Linked DNA regions of Rhodopseudomonas palustris. Each later gene encodes a partner of the first gene's protein in a complex. Links are inferred from orthologs where the notes say so. Each region holds a gene or a part of one and is shown on either strand. Other genes may lie near its edges.

Region 1 (9,018 bases):
GATCAGCGCCGCCTCGCCTATGACTTCGATATGATCCCGAACCGCTGGGACCAGTCGCTGTCGCCCGGCAACGAGCAGTCGTTCTACTGGGGCAGCGACGCCGCCGACACGCCGGGTACCCGCAACTACATGGGCGCCAAGGATCCGGCGATCGACGCGATGATTGCGGCGCTGCTACGCGCCCGCGGCCGCACCGATTTCGTCGACGCCGTGCGCGCGCTCGATCGCGTCCTGATCTCGGGGTTTTACGTGGTCCCTGTGTACAGCGTGCGTGAGCAATGGATCGCGCGCTGGAATCGTTTAGAACGTCCAAAGGCCACTGCCCTGACGGGTTATCTTCCCGAAACATGGTGGTATCGGCCGCCGCCGCAGCAACCGCCGCAGAGGTGATCCCGTGAGCCCGCCCAACACCTCGCCGACGCTCGACGGACTGTTTCGCCGCACCCTCGCCCGTCAGCCGGACACGATCGCGTTGATCGATCCGCCGGACAAGCAGCGCATCACCGGGCAGCCGCCGCGGCGCATGACCTACGCCGAGGCCGACCGCGCCATCTCGGCGCTGGCCGCGCATTTCGTCACCGCCGGACTGCCGAGCAATTCGGTGATCGCGGTGCACCTGCCGAACACCATCGAGTTTCCGCTCACGGTGCTTGCGGCGCATCGCGCCGGCCTCGTGGTCGCGCTGCTGCCGCAGCTCTGGCGCCATGCCGATCTCACCGCGGCGCTGAACCGCACCGGCGCGCGGGCAATCGTATCGACACGCTGGATCGACGGCGTCAGCCACTCTGATCTGGCCATGAACGCTGCGGCGGAAGCCTTTTCGATCCGTCACGTCTGCGGCTTCGGCGACGACCTGCCCGAAGGCATGGCCTCGCTCGACGCCGCGATGGCCGACACGACGGCATTGCCGCCGGCGCCGGGCCCGCAGGAAGCCCGCCGCGCCGCAGTGATCTCGTTCGACACCACCGGCGACGGCGTCCGCGCGATCCCGCGCAGCCATCTGCATCTGATCGCGGGCGGCCTGGTGGTCTTCCTCGAAAGCGCGATTCCGCAGGGTGCGGTGATGCTGTCGGCACAGACGCCGGCGACGTTCGCGGGGCTCGCCTCGTCGATGGTGACGTGGCTGCTCAGCGGCGGCACGCTGGCGCTGCATCATCCCTTCGATGACGCGGTACTGGAGCGACAGATCGTCGACCTCGGCTGTCAGGCCCTGGTCGCACCGGCCCCCCTTGCTCTCCGTCTCGGCGAAGCTGGACTCACAGCGCAGGCTCCGTCGCTGCGCAGCGTGGTCGGCCTGTGGCGCGCCCCCGAACAGGTCGCATCCAGTCCGAACTGGATCGGCACGCCGGCCAACTTCACCGACATCTATCTGTTCGGCGAAGCCGGATTGTTCGGCGCCCAGCGTGCAGCGGACGGTACGCCGGCGGCCATCATGCCGGGACCGCACACCGCGCCCCGTGATCATGCCGGCGGTTCGACGGCAGGCGAAATCCTGATTACGCCGAAAGGCACGCTCGGGCTGCGCGGCCCGATGGTGACGCTCGCCGCCTATGCGCCGTTGCCACCACTCAACAGCTCGATCCCGATGGCGCCGCCGCCGGACTTCGTCGACACCGGCTATGCGGCGCGGCTCGACCGAGCCACCGGTGCGGTGTGCATCACCGCTCCGCCTGCCGGGGTGATGGCGGTCGGCGGCTATCGCTTTCTCGCCCAGGACCTGCAGGAATGGGCAAAGCGGCTCGGCCAGGGCGCGCTGCTCACGGCGCTGCCGGACCGGCTCAGCGGCTACCGCCTTGCAGGACGCGCACAGGACAACTCCAGAGCTCGTGAAGCACTTGCAGAACTCGGCCTAAACCCTTTGATGGTCGAAGCCTTCCGCGACGCTCCGAAGGTCGATGAAAACCGCGCATCGACGTTGACGCCGCATTAACAGCGACGGCTTACGGTTTCCGCCTCGACCGCGGGAGCCGTTCTTGGAATGTCGTACCACGCGCCTATCCTCGTCGTAACCGACGATGAAAGTTCGCCGACCCTCGCAGCACTGACGGACGCCCAACTGTTTCCAGTGCTGGCCTCGTCGTGGCCGGAGGCTGGTGAGGCGGTCGGCCGCCTGCGCCCGTCGGCCGTGGTCGCCGATGGCGGTGCGCCCGCCAGGTCCCTTGAGGCAATCGCCCGCCAGATCGGTTTGCTGCAACCTTACGTGCCACTGATCGCGATCGGGACCGATGGCGGCCTGCCCGACAACGTGATGCCGTTCAGCGCCGATCCGGGCGAGCTGATCCATCTGGCGCCCCGGCTGCGGGCCGCGCTCAGGGTGCGAACTTTGCACGCCACGGCGATGCGGCGCCTGACGGATCCGAGCGGCCTCACCGAACTGTCCGACCACGATCCGCTGCAAGACGCGACCGTTCTGCTGATCGGCCGCGGCGCCGCCTATCCGGCGCTGTCGGTCGCACTCGGCGAACGCGTCGGGGTGGTCGGCGCGCTGTCGATCGAAGCTGCCGCCAAGCATCTCAACGCCCGCGATCTCGACGGCATCGTGCTGGCCGAGGGTTTCAGCCCGCGCGTGGTCGATGCCTTTCTCACCGTGCTGTCGGAAGACACCCGGTTCCGGCATCTGCCGATCGTGGTCGGCGTTCCGGCACCGCACAGCAGCTTCGAGCTGCCCAATCTCGAATTCGTCGATGGCGATCCGGCGCAGATCGTCGGCGCTGCGCTGCCGCTGGTGCGCCAGCACGCCTTCGAGGCCAGGCTCACCCGCACGCTGGCTTCGCTCGATGCCGGCGGCCTGCTCGATCCTCGCACCGGGCTTCTCACCGAGGCTGCGTTCGAGCGCGACTTCGCGACCGCTGTGTATCAGGCCCAGACCCGCGGCGAAGGCCTGTCGGTCGCGCGCTTCGTCCTGCACCGTGCCGATCGGCGAGCGGTGAACGACGCCGCACGGATCATCAGTCGGCTGATGCGTAAGATGGACTTCGGCACGCTGCAGACCGACGGCACGCTGCTGGTGGTGTTCGCTGCGACCGACCTGCGCAACGCCCAGGCGATCGCCCGGCGGCTCAGCAGCGTGATCAAGCAGACCGCCCACAGCGCGCGGCGCGAGGCCCGGATCGATCCCGACGTCAGCGTCGCGACCCTGATGCCGGACGAATCCGCCCGCGCCATCCTGACCCGCGTCGTGCAGCAGGATCGCCGCCGCGCTGCGTCGTGAGAACCTCGCGCTGATCGCGATCTCCATCATTGCGAGCCGAAGGCAAAGCAATCCAGAGGCTCCATACACAGTATCTGGATTGCTTCGTCGGCTTCGCCTCCTCGAAATGACGGCTGCGAAGACCTACGGACGACGACGAAAGATCACGCCGCCTTGCGGTTCTCGGCGAGGTCCGCGAGCTGCTTGAGGATGTCGGTCGTTCCCATCAGTCGCTCTTCCGGCGTCTCCCAGACCTGGAAGAACACCACCTTCATGTCGGGCCGCACCTTGGCCGCGTCGCCGTGGCGCTTGATGAAGAACACCAGCTTGTCCGGTTGCGCGAAGGCGTTGTCGCGGAAGGTGATGACCACGCCCTTCGGGCCGGCGTCGACCTTCTCGACATTGGCGCGACGGCAATACGCCTTGATGGCCGCGATCTTGAACAGATAGCGCACCTCGTCCGGCAGCGGCCCGAAACGGTCGCGCAGCTCGGCGGCGAAATTGTCGATCTCCTCGTCGGTGTCCAGATCGGCGAGCCGCCGGTACAGCGACAGCCGCACCGACAGATCGGCAACGAAGTCGTCCGGGATCAGCACCGGCATGCCGATGGTGATCTGCGGCGACCAGCGATCGGCGACCGGTTCGTCGACGATGCCGGCCTTGAGGTTGGTGATCGCCTCCTCCAGCATCTGCTGATACAGCTCGAAGCCGACTTCCTTGATGTGGCCGGACTGTTCCTCGCCGAGCAGATTGCCGGCGCCGCGAATGTCGAGGTCGTGCGATGCTAGCTGGAAGCCTGCGCCCAGCGTTTCCAGCGATTGCAGCACCTTCAGCCGGCGCTCCGCCTGCGCGGTGATGTTGTGCTGCGGCAGCGTGAACAGCGCATAGGCGCGCAGTTTCGACCGGCCGACGCGGCCGCGGAGCTGATACAATTGCGCCAGGCCGAACATGTCGGCGCGGTGCACGATCAGCGTATTGGCGTTCGGAATGTCGAGACCGGATTCGACGATCGTGGTCGACAGCAGGATGTCGAACTTGCCGTCGTAGAACGCCGACATGATGTCCTCGATCACCGCCGGCGGCATCTGGCCGTGCGCGACCGCGACCTTCATCTCCGGCACGTGCTTGTCGAGGAAGTCCTTCACCTCTGCGAGATCGTCGATCCGCGGCACGACATAGAACGCCTGACCGCCGCGATAGCGCTCGCGCAGCAACGCCTCGCGGATCATCAGCGGATCGTGCGGGGCAACGAAGGTGCGCACCGCGAGACGATCGACCGGCGGCGAGGCAATGATCGACAGGTCGCGCACCCCGGTCATGGCGAGCTGCAGCGTGCGCGGGATCGGCGTCGCGCTCAGCGTCAGCACGTGGACCTCGGAGCGCAGCTGCTTCAGTTTCTCCTTGTGGGTGACGCCGAAATGCTGCTCCTCGTCGACAATCACGAGGCCGAGATCCTTGAACTTGATCGACTTGCCCAGCAGCGCATGGGTGCCGACGACGATGTCGGTGGTGCCGTCGGCGATACCCTTCTTGACCTGCGACAGCTCCTTGGCAGAGACCAGCCGCGAGGCTTGGCCGACATTGACCGGGAAGCCGCGGAACCGCTCGGTGAAGGTCTTGGCGTGCTGTCGCGCCAGCAGCGTGGTCGGCACCACGACCGCCACCTGCTTGCCGTCGAGCGCCACGGCGAACGCCGCGCGCAGCGCCACTTCGGTCTTGCCGAAACCGACGTCGCCGCAGACCAGGCGGTCCATCGGCGTGCCCTTCTCCAGATCGCCGAGCGCTGCATTGATGGCAGCAAGCTGATCCTCGGTCTCGTCGTAGGGGAAGCGCGCGCAGAACTCGTCGTAGAGCTGCGGCTGGATCGGCAGCTTCGGCGCCTCGCGCAAGTGCCGTTCGGCCGCGACCTTGATCAGTTCTCCGGCGATCTGCCGGATGCGGTTCTTCAGCTTCGCCTTGCGCGCCTGCCAGCCGGAGCCGCCGAGCTTGTCGAGTTCGACCGTGGTGCCGTCGGAGCCATAGCGCGACAGCAGCTCGATGTTCTCGACCGGAAGAAACAGCTTGGTGTCGTTGGCGTAGTGCAGCTCGACGCAGTCGTGCGGCGCGCCGCCGACCTGAAGCGTCTGCAAGCCCACGAACCGGCCGATGCCGTGCTCGACATGCACCACGATGTCACCGGTCGAGAGGCTGGTGACCTCGGAGATGAAGTTGTCGAGCTTCTTGCTGGCCTTGCGCTGGCGTACCAGACGATCACCGAGCACGTCCTGCTCGGTGATCACTGCAAACGCATCGGTCTCGAAGCCGGACTCCAGCCCCACCACCGCCAGCATGGTTTCGTTGCGCGGCGTCGCCTGCACGGTGCGCCAAGAGTTGACGCTGGTGAGCGCGACCAGCTTGTGGTCCTTCAACATGCTCGCCATGCGGTCGCGCGAGCCTTCGCTCCACAGCGCGATCACCACCTTCTTGCGCGCGGCCTGCAGCGCATAGACGTGCGCCACCAGGGTCTCGAACACGTTGACGTTGGAGTCCGCCCGCTCCGGCGCGAAGTTACGCCCGGCCCGCGCACCGGCGTCGATGACGTTGCTAGTGTCTTCCGGCAGCGCGAACGGCGTCAGCCGCGCCAACGGCACGCCTTCCAGCCGCGCGGTCCACTCGCTGTCGGTAAGATAGAGTTGATCTGGCGGCAGCGGCTTGTAGATCGCGCCGGAGCCGGGCTGATCCATCGCTTCGCGGCGGGCATCGTAGTAATCGGCAATCTGCTTGAAGCGTTCCCGGGCGGCGTCTTCGCTTTGCGGCTCGATCGCGACCGGCGTTCCCTTCAGGTAATCGAACAGCGTGTCCATCCGCTCCTGGAACAGCGGCAGCCAATGCTCCATGCCGGGATGGCGGCGGCCTTCGCTGACCGCGGCGTAGAGCTGGTCGTCCGGATGCGGCGCGCCGAAGGTGGCGACGTAGCCCATGCGGAAGCGGCGGATGGTCTCGGTGACGAGCTGAAATTCCGACACCGGCACCAGATCCAGGCCGCGCATGGTGTGCAGCGTGCGCTGGGTTTCGGCATCGAAGGTGCGGATCGATTCGAGCTGATCACCGAAGAAATCGAAACGCACCGGCTGATCGAGGCCAGCGGGAAACAGGTCGAGGATGCCGCCTCGCACCGCGTATTCACCGGCCTCGCGCACCGTGGAGGCACGGCTGTAGCCGTTGTGTTCGAGCCAGGCGACGATCGACTCCATCGGCACGACGTTGCCGGGGGCGACCGACAGCGCCTGTGCGGAGACGATCTCGCGCACCGGCACCCGCTGCACGGCGGCGTTGACGGTGGTCAGGATGATCAGAGGCTTGTCGCTACCGGTGAGCCGCGACAGCTTCGCCAGCGTGGTGACGCGCTGCGCCAGAATGCCAGCGTGCGGCGAGACGCGGTCGTAAGGCTGGCAGTCCCAGGCCGGGAACTGCAACACGTCGAGGTCGGGCGCGAAGAACTCCAGGCTGCGCGCGAGCTGCTGCATCCGCGGGCCGTCACGGCAGATCACCGCGAGACTGACAGCCGGCGCCTTCGGCTTGGCCGCGATCGCGCGGGCCAAATCGGCGACGATCAGCCCCTCGGCGCCCTCGGCGACGTTGGCGAACGTCAACGCATTGCCGGGCGTCAGCTGCTCCGCGGGAGACCTGCTCGGAGTCTTCATACGGTGCCGTCCTGGTGGCCGTACGTCTTGATCCGCTCGAACAGCCCGCCTTTGAACTCGGCCGGCAGCGTGTCGCCGCCAGCGACCGCTGCGTAGAGGTCGTGATCGTTGACCTCGATCAGCCGCTCCAGCTCGTCCAGCTCGGCCTCCGACAGGGTGCCGATCTCGGCGTCGGCGAATTGGCCGAGAATCAGATCCATCTCGCGTGTGCCGCGATGCCAGCAGCGGAACAGAAGCCGCTTGCGGCGGTCGTCGAGCCCGCCGCTCGACCGTGTCGTGCCCGTCATGTCGAAATCCACCTCAACGCCAAAAGCCCGGACGTGCCGGGCGCGTTTGATATAGCCGCCAGCATCGCCGCTGTCAGCCCGCACGGACGCATTGCAATCGGCCGCAAATGCAGCCAACCCTGCGGGCACCGCCCATCCACCCCGCTTTGGTTCGATGCGCCCTGCTCTACTCAATCCGCTGTTCGCGCCGGTCACCAGCCTGACGGGCGTCGGGCCGAAACAGGACAAGCTGTTCCGCTATCTGCTGGATCGCGACGACACTCCGCGGCTGGCCGATTTGCTGCTGCATCTGCCGACCAGCGTGATCGACCGCCGCGCCCGGCCGAAGATTCGCGATGCGGTGCCGGGCACCGTGGTGACCCTGGAGGTCACGGTCGATCGCCACCGCGCGCCGCCGCCAGGCCGCTCGCGCGCGCCTTATCTGGTCTATGCCAGCGACGACACCGGCGACGTGGTGCTGACGTTCTTCCGCGCCAAGCCTGACTTTGTGCAGAAACTGCTGCCGGTCGGCGCCAAGCGCTACGTCTCCGGCACCGGCCAGCTCTACGATGGCACGCTGCAGATCGTGCATCCCGACCGCGTCGTTGACGAGGAAGGCTTCGCCAAGCTGCCGCAGATCGATCCGGTGTATCCGCTCACCGAGGGGCTGGCGATCGGCTCGCTGCGTCGCGCGGTGGCCCAGGCGCTGACCAAGCTGCCGGCGCTGCCGGAGTGGATCAGCCCCGAGGTGCTGCGGCGCTGCCGGTTTCCCTCGTTCGCCGATGCGCTGAAACACGTCCACATCCCGGATCAGCCAACCGACATTCTGCCGGACGGGCCGTATTGGTCGCGCCTTGCCTATGACGAACTGCTCGCCGGGCAGCTCGCCCTGGCGCTGGTGCGGGCGCAACTCCGTCGCCCGGCCGGCAGCCGCAACGCCGGCGATGGACGGCTGCGCCACAAGATCATCGACGCGCTGCCCTACGCGTTGACCAACTCGCAGCAGCAGGCCGCCGCGGCGATCGCCGAAGATCTGCGCCAACCGGTGCGGATGCTGCGATTGCTGCAGGGCGACGTGGGAAGCGGCAAGACCGTGGTGGCGCTGCTGGCGGCTGCAGCCGTCGCCGAGGCCGGCAAGCAGGCGGCGCTGATGGCGCCGACCGAAATCCTTGCCCGCCAGCATATCAAGACCATCGCGCCGCTCGCCGAACGCGCCGGAATGCAGGTCGCAATCCTCACCGGCCGCGAAAAAGGCAAGGAACGCCGAGAGATCCTGGAGCGGCTTGCCGCCGGCGAGATCGACTTTCTGGTCGGCACCCACGCGCTGATCCAGGACGACGTGATCTACAAATCGCTGGCGCTAGCCGTCGTTGATGAACAGCATCGCTTCGGCGTCCGCGAACGGCTGGCGCTGACCAGCAAGGGCGCCGATGTCGACGTGCTGGTGCTGTCGGCGACGCCGATTCCGCGAACACTGGTGCTGACTTACTTCGGCGACATGGACGTCTCGGAACTGCGCGAGAAGCCCGCCGGCCGCCAACCGATCGACACCCGTACGCTGTCCGACACGCGGCTGCCGGAAGTGATCGACGGCATCGGCCGTGCCATCGCCGCCGGCAAGCGGGTGTACTGGATCTGCCCGCTGGTGGAAGAATCCGAGAACGTCAAACTCACCGACGCCGAGCAACGTTTCGAATCGCTGCGACAGCGTTTCGGTGATCATCAGGTTGGGCTGGTGCACGGACGGATGCGCGGCAGCGACAAGGACCTCGTGATGGGCCAGTTCGCGCGCGGCGAAATCAGCGTGCTGGTCGCGACGACAGTTGTCGAAGTCGGCGTCGACGTGCCCGAAGCCAGCATCATGGTGATCGAAAACGCC
Region 2 (8,467 bases), 190 kb from region 1 along the record:
TTCCCGACCAGGATCACCTTGTTCACGCTACCCGCCATCGACGTCTCCTCTTAAAACCATACTGACTGCGCGGCGCCCGCGACCCGGCCGGCCATTGCCCGCCTTCCGCTCTGCCGCTGCTCACGCCAAAGCTCGGCGCGGCGCCTGTCCCAGTCCAAGCGAATACGCTGTGGGCGGCGCCTCGCCCATACGTCCGCGAGCGAAAACGCCCGCCTCGTGGGATTTATCCACCGGCGCGAATTCACGCAGTCTGTTCTATTTTTGTTCCAAAGTGAAGTGCAAAGTTGAAACGCGCTGGAGCGTCCGCAATTTCACCCGACCCGCGTGGGGCCTGTGGGGACACCGTGCCGCAACGGTAACCCGCTGCTAGCTGGCAGAATTTCCAAAAATCTATCCACGGTTTTAGGAATCTAACTTCACTCGCGACTGTTGCATTTCCGCGACGGCGCATTGCACGCACTGCGTGTATGGTCGTCACGTGGAATTACAGAGGGGCGCTCGCGCGTCTCGGTCCGCGGCGGGGACACACCGCGGACCAAGAGCCGGAAGAGCACAGACAACCGGGGGAAATTGCGATGAAGAAATTTCTGGTGGGGACTGTCGGCTTGATTGCGTTGGGCACCGCGCCGGCCATGGCTGCCGATCTCGCGGCTCGCCCCTACACCAAAGCGCCGCCGATCATCGCGGCCGCTTACGACTGGTCCGGCTTCTACGTCGGTGCCAACGGCGGCTGGGGCACGAGCCGCAATTGCTGGGATTATCTCGGCACCACAGCAACTCCAGCAGTGGCTCTCGGCGAGGGCTGCCACGACGCCTCGGGCGGCACGGCCGGTGGCCAGGTCGGCTACAATTGGCAGATCAGCACCTGGGTGTTCGGCGTCGAGGCGCAGGGTAACTGGGCTGACTTCAAGGGCTCGAACGTCAACCAGCTCGGCGGCGGTTTGACCACCAACCAGACCAAGGTCGACGCATTCGGCCTGTTCACCGCTCGCGTGGGCTACGCCTGGAGCAACGCTTTGCTCTACGTGAAGGGCGGTGCTGCGGTTACCAGCGACAAGTACACCCGGTTCCGGACCGCGACCGGCGTTTTTAACGACGACGCTAGCGAGACCCGCTGGGGCGCGACCGTCGGCACCGGCCTCGAATACGGCTTCACCCCGAACTGGTCGTTCGCCGTCGAATACGACCACCTGTTCCTGGGCGGCCGCGACCTCACCTTCTCGCCGGTCCTCCCCAACGTCTCCAACGTCTCTCACATCAAGCAGGACGTCGATGTCGTCACCGCCCGCATCAACTATCGCTGGGGCGGCCCGATCGTCGCGCGCTACTGAGCTTCGCGGCGTCTGATTCCAGTCCCGCTTGCGGAAGGCCGGCCTCGCGCCGGCCTTTTCCATTTCGGACCTGGGCCGCAGACTGGCGCTGGCCGCAGCCGACTGCGGCAAGGCCATCGTGCTTGCGTGGGGCCCGGCGCCCCCGCCCCACCCTCCGACGGCCAACAATCCGGTTGATGGACGCGCTCAGCCTCTGGCAATCGCGTCGCGTTCTTCCTATGTTCCAGCTTCAGCCCCAACCGGCGCAAGCCCCGGAAGCTCCGGCGCGCGCCCCAACCGGCGCGTTGTCGCGCGTCTGGACATCCGCATGGACGAAGTGATCAAGGCCAAGCGTCAGACCCCCGCGGCCTCGAGCCGGACCGCCATCACCATTCGCGGCGCCCGCGAGCACAACCTCAAGAACGTTGACGTCACCATCCCGCGCGACAAGCTCGTGGTGTTCACGGGCCTGTCCGGCTCCGGCAAGTCGTCGCTGGCGTTCGACACCATCTACGCCGAAGGCCAGCGCCGCTACGTCGAGTCGCTGTCGGCCTATGCCCGGCAATTCCTCGAGATGATGCAGAAGCCGGATGTCGACCAGATCGATGGCCTGTCGCCTGCGATCTCGATCGAACAGAAGACCACCTCGAAGAACCCGCGCTCGACCGTCGGCACTGTCACCGAGATCTACGACTACATGCGCCTCTTATGGGCGCGCGTCGGCGTGCCCTACTCGCCCGCAACCGGCCTGCCGATCGAGAGCCAGACCGTGTCGCAGATGGTCGACCGCGTGCTGGCGCTGCCGGAAGGCACGCGGCTGTATCTGCTGGCGCCGGTGGTGCGCGGCCGCAAGGGCGAGTACCGCAAAGAACTCGCCGACTGGCTCAAGAAGGGCTTCCAGCGCGTCAAGATCGACGGCGCGTTCCACGAGCTCGCCGAAGCGCCGGTGCTCGACAAGAAATTCCCGCACGACATCGACGTCGTGGTCGACCGCATCGTGGTGCGCCCCGACATCGGCCAGCGTCTCGCCGAGAGTTTTGAAACCGCGCTGAAGCTCGCCGAAGGGCTCGCGGTAATCGAATATGCTGACGCGCCCGCCGCGCCACCGGCAGCCGAGCCCGGTCAGGACGAGCCCGCCGACAAGAAGAAAAAGGCCGACAAGAAGGTCGCCAAGATCCACGACAAGAGCGGCGCCGAACGCATCCTGTTTTCGGAGAAATTCGCCTGCCCGGTGTCCGGCTTCACCATTCCGGAGATCGAACCCAGACTGTTTTCGTTCAACAACCCCTACGGCGCCTGCCCCGAATGCGGCGGCCTCGGCATCGAGCAGCATATCGACGCCGATCTCGTCGTGCCCGACAAGGAGCTCACACTCCGCAAGGGTGCGATCGCGCCGTGGGCGAAATCGTCCTCGCCGTACTATGTGCAGACGCTGACCGCGCTCGGTAAGCACTACAAGTTCACGCTCGACACCAAGTGGAAGGACCTGCCTAAGAAGGTCCAGAACGTCCTACTGCACGGCTCCGGCGACGACGAGATCAAATTCTCCTACGAAGACGGGGTGCGTTCCTACGACACCAAGAAGCCGTTCGAGGGCGTCGTCACCAATATCGAACGCCGCTTCCGTGAGACCGAGAGCGAGTGGGCGCGCGAGGAGCTCGGCAAGTACTTCTCCGACGTGCCGTGCGACGCCTGCCACGGCCATCGCCTCAAGCCCGAGGCGCTGTGCGTCAAGGTCGGCGGCAAGCATATCGGCGAAGTCTCCGAGCTGTCGGTCAAGGCAGCCGGCGATTGGTTCGCCTCCGTGCCGAAGCTGCTCAACACCCAGCAGAACGAGATCGCCGTCCGTATCCTGAAGGAGATCCGCGACCGCCTCAGCTTCCTGCTCGACGTCGGCCTCAACTATCTGACGCTGTCGCGCTCATCCGGCACGCTGTCGGGCGGCGAAAGCCAGCGCATCCGCCTCGCCTCGCAAATCGGCAGCGGCCTCACCGGCGTGCTCTACGTGCTCGACGAGCCGTCGATCGGCCTGCACCAGCGCGACAATGCCCGGCTGCTCGACACCCTGAAGCGGCTGCGCGACCTCGGCAACACCGTGATTGTGGTCGAGCACGACGAGGACGCCATCCTGCTCGCCGACCATGTGCTCGATATCGGCCCCGGCGCCGGCGTCCATGGCGGCCACATCATCGCCCAAGGCACGCCGGCCGAGATCATGCGCAATCCGAAGTCGCTGACCGGCAAATATCTCACCGGCGAATTGTCGGTGCCGGTGCCGGAACGCCGGCCGCCGAACCATCGCCGCACCCTCAAGCTGGTCAACGCCCGCGGCAACAATCTCAAGAACGTCACCGCCGAGATTCCGCTCGGCCTGTTCACCTGCGTCACCGGCGTCTCCGGCGGCGGCAAGTCGACGCTTTTGATCGACACCTTCTACAAGGCGATCGCGCGCAAGCTGAACAACGCCAGCGAGCCGCCGGCACCGTACGACCGGATCGAGGGCCTCGAGCACATCGACAAGATCATCGACATCGACCAGTCGCCGATCGGCCGCACCCCGCGCAGTAACCCCGCGACGTACACCGGCGCGTTCACGCCGATCCGCGAGTGGTTCGCCGGCCTGCCGGAATCCAAAGCGCGCGGCTACGAGCCGGGCCGGTTCTCGTTCAACGTCAAGGGTGGCCGCTGCGAGGCCTGCCAGGGCGATGGCGTCATCAAGATCGAGATGCACTTCCTGCCCGACGTTTACGTCACCTGCGATGTTTGCAAAGGAAAACGCTACAACCGCGAAACGCTCGACGTGCTGTTCAAGGGCAAGTCGATCGCCGATGTGCTCGACATGACGGTCGAGGAAGCCGCCGAGTTCTTCAAGGCGGTGCCGCGCGTCCGCGAGACCTTCAAGACGCTGCAGCGTGTCGGCCTCGACTACATCCATGTCGGCCAGCAGGCGACCACATTGAGCGGCGGCGAAGCCCAGCGCGTCAAGCTTGCCAAGGAGCTGAGCAAGCGCGCCACGGGACGTACCCTCTACATTCTCGACGAGCCGACCACGGGCCTACATTTTCACGACGTCGCCAAGCTGCTCGAAGTGCTGCACGAGCTGGTGGCACAGGGCAATACGGTGGTGGTGATCGAGCACAATCTCGAAGTCATCAAAACCGCCGACTGGGTCATCGACCTCGGCCCCGAAGGCGGCGACGGCGGCGGCGAAATCGTCGCCTGGGGCCCGCCGGAAGATATCGTCAAGGCACCGCGGAGCTACACGGGCAAGTTTCTGAAGCCGGTGTTGGAGAAGAAGGGGCCGGCGAAAGCGACGAAGCGGAAGACGGACGAGGCGGCGGAGTGAGGCTGGCGCAATGAGCAACACCCTGGCTAAGGTTCAGGCGCTCGTTGCGAAAGGAGCCTTTTTCATTTCCAACCACGGATTCGACGAACTTGCAGACGATGATATCTCTGCACGAAGATGTCTTCGTTGGCGCGCAATCGACCGGAGTCGTCGAGGATTATCCGGAGGCCGGGCGCGGACCAAGCGATCTGGTTCTCCAGCGCGACCGGCGAGATTAGCCGATCCACGTTGTTGGGGCATCCCGAAAGGATCGCCGAATCCAGCCCCTATTGATCACTGCGTATCGGCCCGACCCGGCACGATGGTCGCCAGATTTCAGGAGGCGAGTGAATCGATGAGAAGCACCGTCAAGCTCGTCCGCGAGGGACGATACGCCGTGGAGGTCCCCGTCACTTTGATTGATGACGATACCGCCTGGTCACCCTACTTGACGCCCTGAAGTTCGACGCAGTACGGCTCCCGCTGAAGGCTGGCGACATCGACTCTGCGGCCAAGTACGGCCGCGTGTTTGAGCTCACGCCGGTCGCTGCCGGTTAATGCTTGTATCCTGGCCAGGTCGAGATTTAAATGGGAGTCATTGAGTAATCCGATAGCGAAGGGCCACGTTGCATGCTCTCTGTGACAACGGGACGGAGATTACTCCTGACGATCTTGCTGTTAGCCCTTGCACCGCCTTTCTGGTCGGAGCTTGTTCTCTATCTTGCCAAAGACTCTCGGTTAGGCTGCGGACTAGCGGCTTACTCTTCTACTGTATGGCCTTCGCTGAACGAAGAAATAACTGTCGTTAGAACACTTCTGCCTCGCGACGAGTGCGCTTTCGTTCTTTTGAAATCCACCAACCTGTTTCTCTCGGGAGCGATCGCCCTGATATTCGTGGCTATCTTCCTTCGCAGTTTCCATCCGAGCGAAGATCTGCTGTTTTTAAGCATGCAGAAGACGTCTCTATTCCTTATGATTTGCGGCGTGGCTTGTTTTTTCGTGTTTCGCTCGTACGCGATCTTCAATTTGACCGTGGCTGAAGCGACGCCGCTCCGACGTCACATGTTGCTGCGAACGTCGATCATGTCTCCCATCGTCGTAACAGATCTGGTGTTGCTGGGGCTGCTAACTCTGTTGGTGAGGAAGAACATGAAGGACTCTCGTTGAGCGACAAGTCAGGGTCGCCTGAGGAGAGCGAAGCCGCACCCGGCGCTTTGGTGCTTCCCGCATGTCGCTGCGCTCATTTGGGCTACCGCGCGGGACACTAGTCGTCGCACCGGAAATTGAATCGCCCTCCCGCCTATGCCCGTTTACACTCCCCACATGTCCCGCCTCACCTCCCTCACGCTCGCCGTCGCCCTCGCCCTGCTTCCCGTCGCCGCCTCTGCGGCTTCGCACAAGAAGCACGCCAAGCGGGCGCAGGGGTATGGCTTCCTGCCCGGCTATGTGCAGCCGCCGAACAACGCTGTGCCGCTGTACATGCAGAAGCTGTCGCCGGCGCAGCGCGCGCTGCTGCGGCCAAAGCGGCCATGGTACATTGACCCGACACCGGACTATTATCGCTGGAACGGCCCCTGGAGCGGTGAGTGGCGCTATCCTGGCCGCGCCGGATTCTATCGCGGCCGCTATAATGGCGGCAGCTTCGGGCCGTGCTGGACCCAGACGCCGATCGGGCCGGTCTGGAATTGCGGGCGATAGCCCTGTTGGCGCTCTTGTTCATCTCGCGGGCCGCAGCGGCCGCACGCGCATGCGGGCTTCCTCGACCACGACATAGCGACCGAACAGATCGGCGCCGTGACGCGTGATGGCCTCCCTCAAGCGGACCGCCTACAGCTTCGCATTGGTCGGATCTATCCGGAGCAACACCAGGCCAGGGACGGCGCGGCCAAATCGAACGGTCAGTTCGCCGAAATCCTTGTCTTCGGTCAGCAACAACCGGCCATCGGTGGCAGCCATGGTGACGACGTCTGCATCGCTCATTCCTGCGGCCATCTCGGCGACGTACAGCACATCATGGCCATCGGCCCGCAACGCGGCAACCAACGAGGCGGACACGCACTCATCGGCCAGCCATCGCATGGTCAGCCGAAGATGACGTCTTGGTCTGCCAGATAATCGGCCGCGAAGGTCTGCACGGCGAGAATGTCATCGGCCGTCAGCCGCGGATGATCGGCGATGATCTCGGCCGTGGAGAGACCCGCACCGAGCTTGCGCAGGATCATTTCCACCGGGATGCGCGTGCCGCGGACAACCGGCTTGCCGCCCATTACCTCGGGATTGATGTCTATCCGTTCATGTCGCATGGCGCAGACCGCAGCTTGCTCGTGAGTAAGCATAGCATAGTCCACCGCGATTGCCACGGATGCGGGTTTGACCGCCTTCGGCCCGGGCGACCGCCCTGCCGCTCCGTTAACGCCCATTGCCTCCGCTACCCCTCCCAGGCCAATAATCGGCCATGACGCTGCACGATGTCCGATTAGCCGTTCGGCGGCTGTACGACGGCGCGACTCCGCGCGGGGTGGCGTTTCGCTATGGCCTGCTGGTGTTCGACGTCGTCACCATCGTGTTCATCGTCGGCACGTCGTTTCTGCCGCCCAATCCGGTCGTCGAGGCGCTGGATACCGGGTTCGGCGTGCTGATCATGATCGACTTCCTGGCGCGACTGTATGCCAGCCGCGGGCCGATGCGGGAGTTCGGCCGGCTCGCGACTTGGACCGACCTGGTGGCGATCGGCTCGTTCCTGGCGCCGCTCCCCGGCGAGGGCGCCGGATTCCTGCGGATTCTGCGCACGCTACGCGCGTTCCAGGACTATCAGATGCTGACCCGGCTGCGCAGCGACAGCACTTTCTTCCGCCACCACGAGGAGGTGGTGATCGCGGTGGCGCGGCTGGCGGTGTTCATCTTCGTGATGACAGCGATCGTGTTCGAGACCCAGCGGTTCAGCAATCCGCAGATCGCCAACTACGCGGACGCGCTGTACTTCACCGTCACCGCGCTGACCACGACCGGGTTCGGCGACATCACCCTGCCCGGCACCCTGGGGCGGATGATCAGCGTGGTGATCATGATCTTCGGCGTGACGCTATTCTTCAATCTGGCGCGGGCGCTGATCAGCCCGAACAAGGTGCGCTTTCCCTGCCCAACCTGCGGCCTACAGCGCCACGACATCGATGCGGTGCATTGCAAGGCGTGCGGCACCGTGCTGAATATTCCAGACGAGGGCCGTGACTGAGCCTGTGTTGCGATCCTCGCTATCGACAGGATCCGCCATGCTCACCCGCCGCTCCGCCTTCGCTTCACTCGCCTATCTCGCCGCCGCTGTTGCGCTGCCCACTGTCGCGCTTGCGCAGGCGCCGGCCCAGCCGACCGTTGCGGCACCGGCCAAACCGGCGACGACCGATCCCGCGGCGCTGCTGACCAGGCTCTACAAAGCGGCCGCCAAGGACAATGCCGGCGGCGCCTTCGTCAACAACGCCAAGGAGCGCGGCAAGTATCTGTCGAAGTCGCTCGCTGCCCTCTGGACCAAGGCCGAGGCCAAGGTGCCGCAAGGCGAGATCGGACCGATCGATTTCGATCCGGTGAGCAATTCGCAGGATCCGGACATCAAGTCGTTCGTCATCAAGGCCGAGAGCCAGGACGATGCCCACGCCACGCTGGCGGTGGCGCTGATCGGCAGCCAGCCGCGCAAGGTCGCCGGGGATAGCGTGATCCGTTACGAGCTGGTGCGCGACGGCACGTCGTGGCGGATCGACGACATTCGCGGCAGCGTTGATGGTCAGACCTGGTCGGTGCGGCAGATGCTCGAGGCCTCGCTTAAGAACTAGAGGCCTCG

What was found.
Region 2: the proteins of mfd (region 1) and uvrA are in contact, whole or in part, in a crystal structure (PDB 4DFC), measured with the Escherichia coli proteins. The link is inferred for Rhodopseudomonas palustris from one-to-one orthologs.

The regions. Positions count from the first base shown.
Region 1 is NZ_CP058907.1:2,910,583-2,919,600, reverse strand. What follows is about bases 3,155-7,255. They hold mfd (transcription-repair coupling factor), read right to left. Parts: upstream 6,874-7,255; coding sequence 3,355-6,873; downstream 3,155-3,354. Other genes in these bases: HZF03_RS13235 (FAD assembly factor SdhE), read right to left, coding at 6,870-7,160; HZF03_RS13245 (nucleotidyl cyclase domain-containing protein), read left to right, coding at 3,155-3,211. Outside these bases: HZF03_RS13255 (extracellular solute-binding protein), read left to right, coding at 1-390; HZF03_RS13250 (AMP-binding protein), read left to right, coding at 395-1,930; more of HZF03_RS13245, read left to right, coding at 1,979-3,154; ATP-dependent DNA helicase RecG, read left to right, coding at 7,315-9,018. UniProt on the Escherichia coli protein: Couples transcription and DNA repair by recognizing RNA polymerase (RNAP) stalled at DNA lesions. Mediates ATP-dependent release of RNAP and its truncated transcript from the DNA, and recruitment of nucleotide excision repair machinery to the damaged site.
Region 2 is NZ_CP058907.1:3,101,976-3,110,442, forward strand. What follows is about bases 1,307-4,856. They hold uvrA (excinuclease ABC subunit UvrA), read left to right. Parts: upstream 1,307-1,638; coding sequence 1,639-4,656; downstream 4,657-4,856. Other genes in these bases: HZF03_RS14190 (outer membrane protein), read left to right, coding at 1,307-1,331. Also shown: HZF03_RS14185 (single-stranded DNA-binding protein), read right to left, coding at 1-38; more of HZF03_RS14190, read left to right, coding at 576-1,306; HZF03_RS14200 (hypothetical protein), read left to right, coding at 5,266-5,802; HZF03_RS14205 (hypothetical protein), read left to right, coding at 5,959-6,333; HZF03_RS14210 (DUF5615 family PIN-like protein), read right to left, coding at 6,463-6,714; HZF03_RS14215 (DUF433 domain-containing protein), read right to left, coding at 6,717-6,971; HZF03_RS14220 (potassium channel family protein), read left to right, coding at 7,091-7,867; HZF03_RS14225 (DUF3828 domain-containing protein), read left to right, coding at 7,905-8,459. UniProt on the Escherichia coli protein: The UvrABC repair system catalyzes the recognition and processing of DNA lesions. UvrA is an ATPase and a DNA-binding protein. A damage recognition complex composed of 2 UvrA and 2 UvrB subunits scans DNA for abnormalities.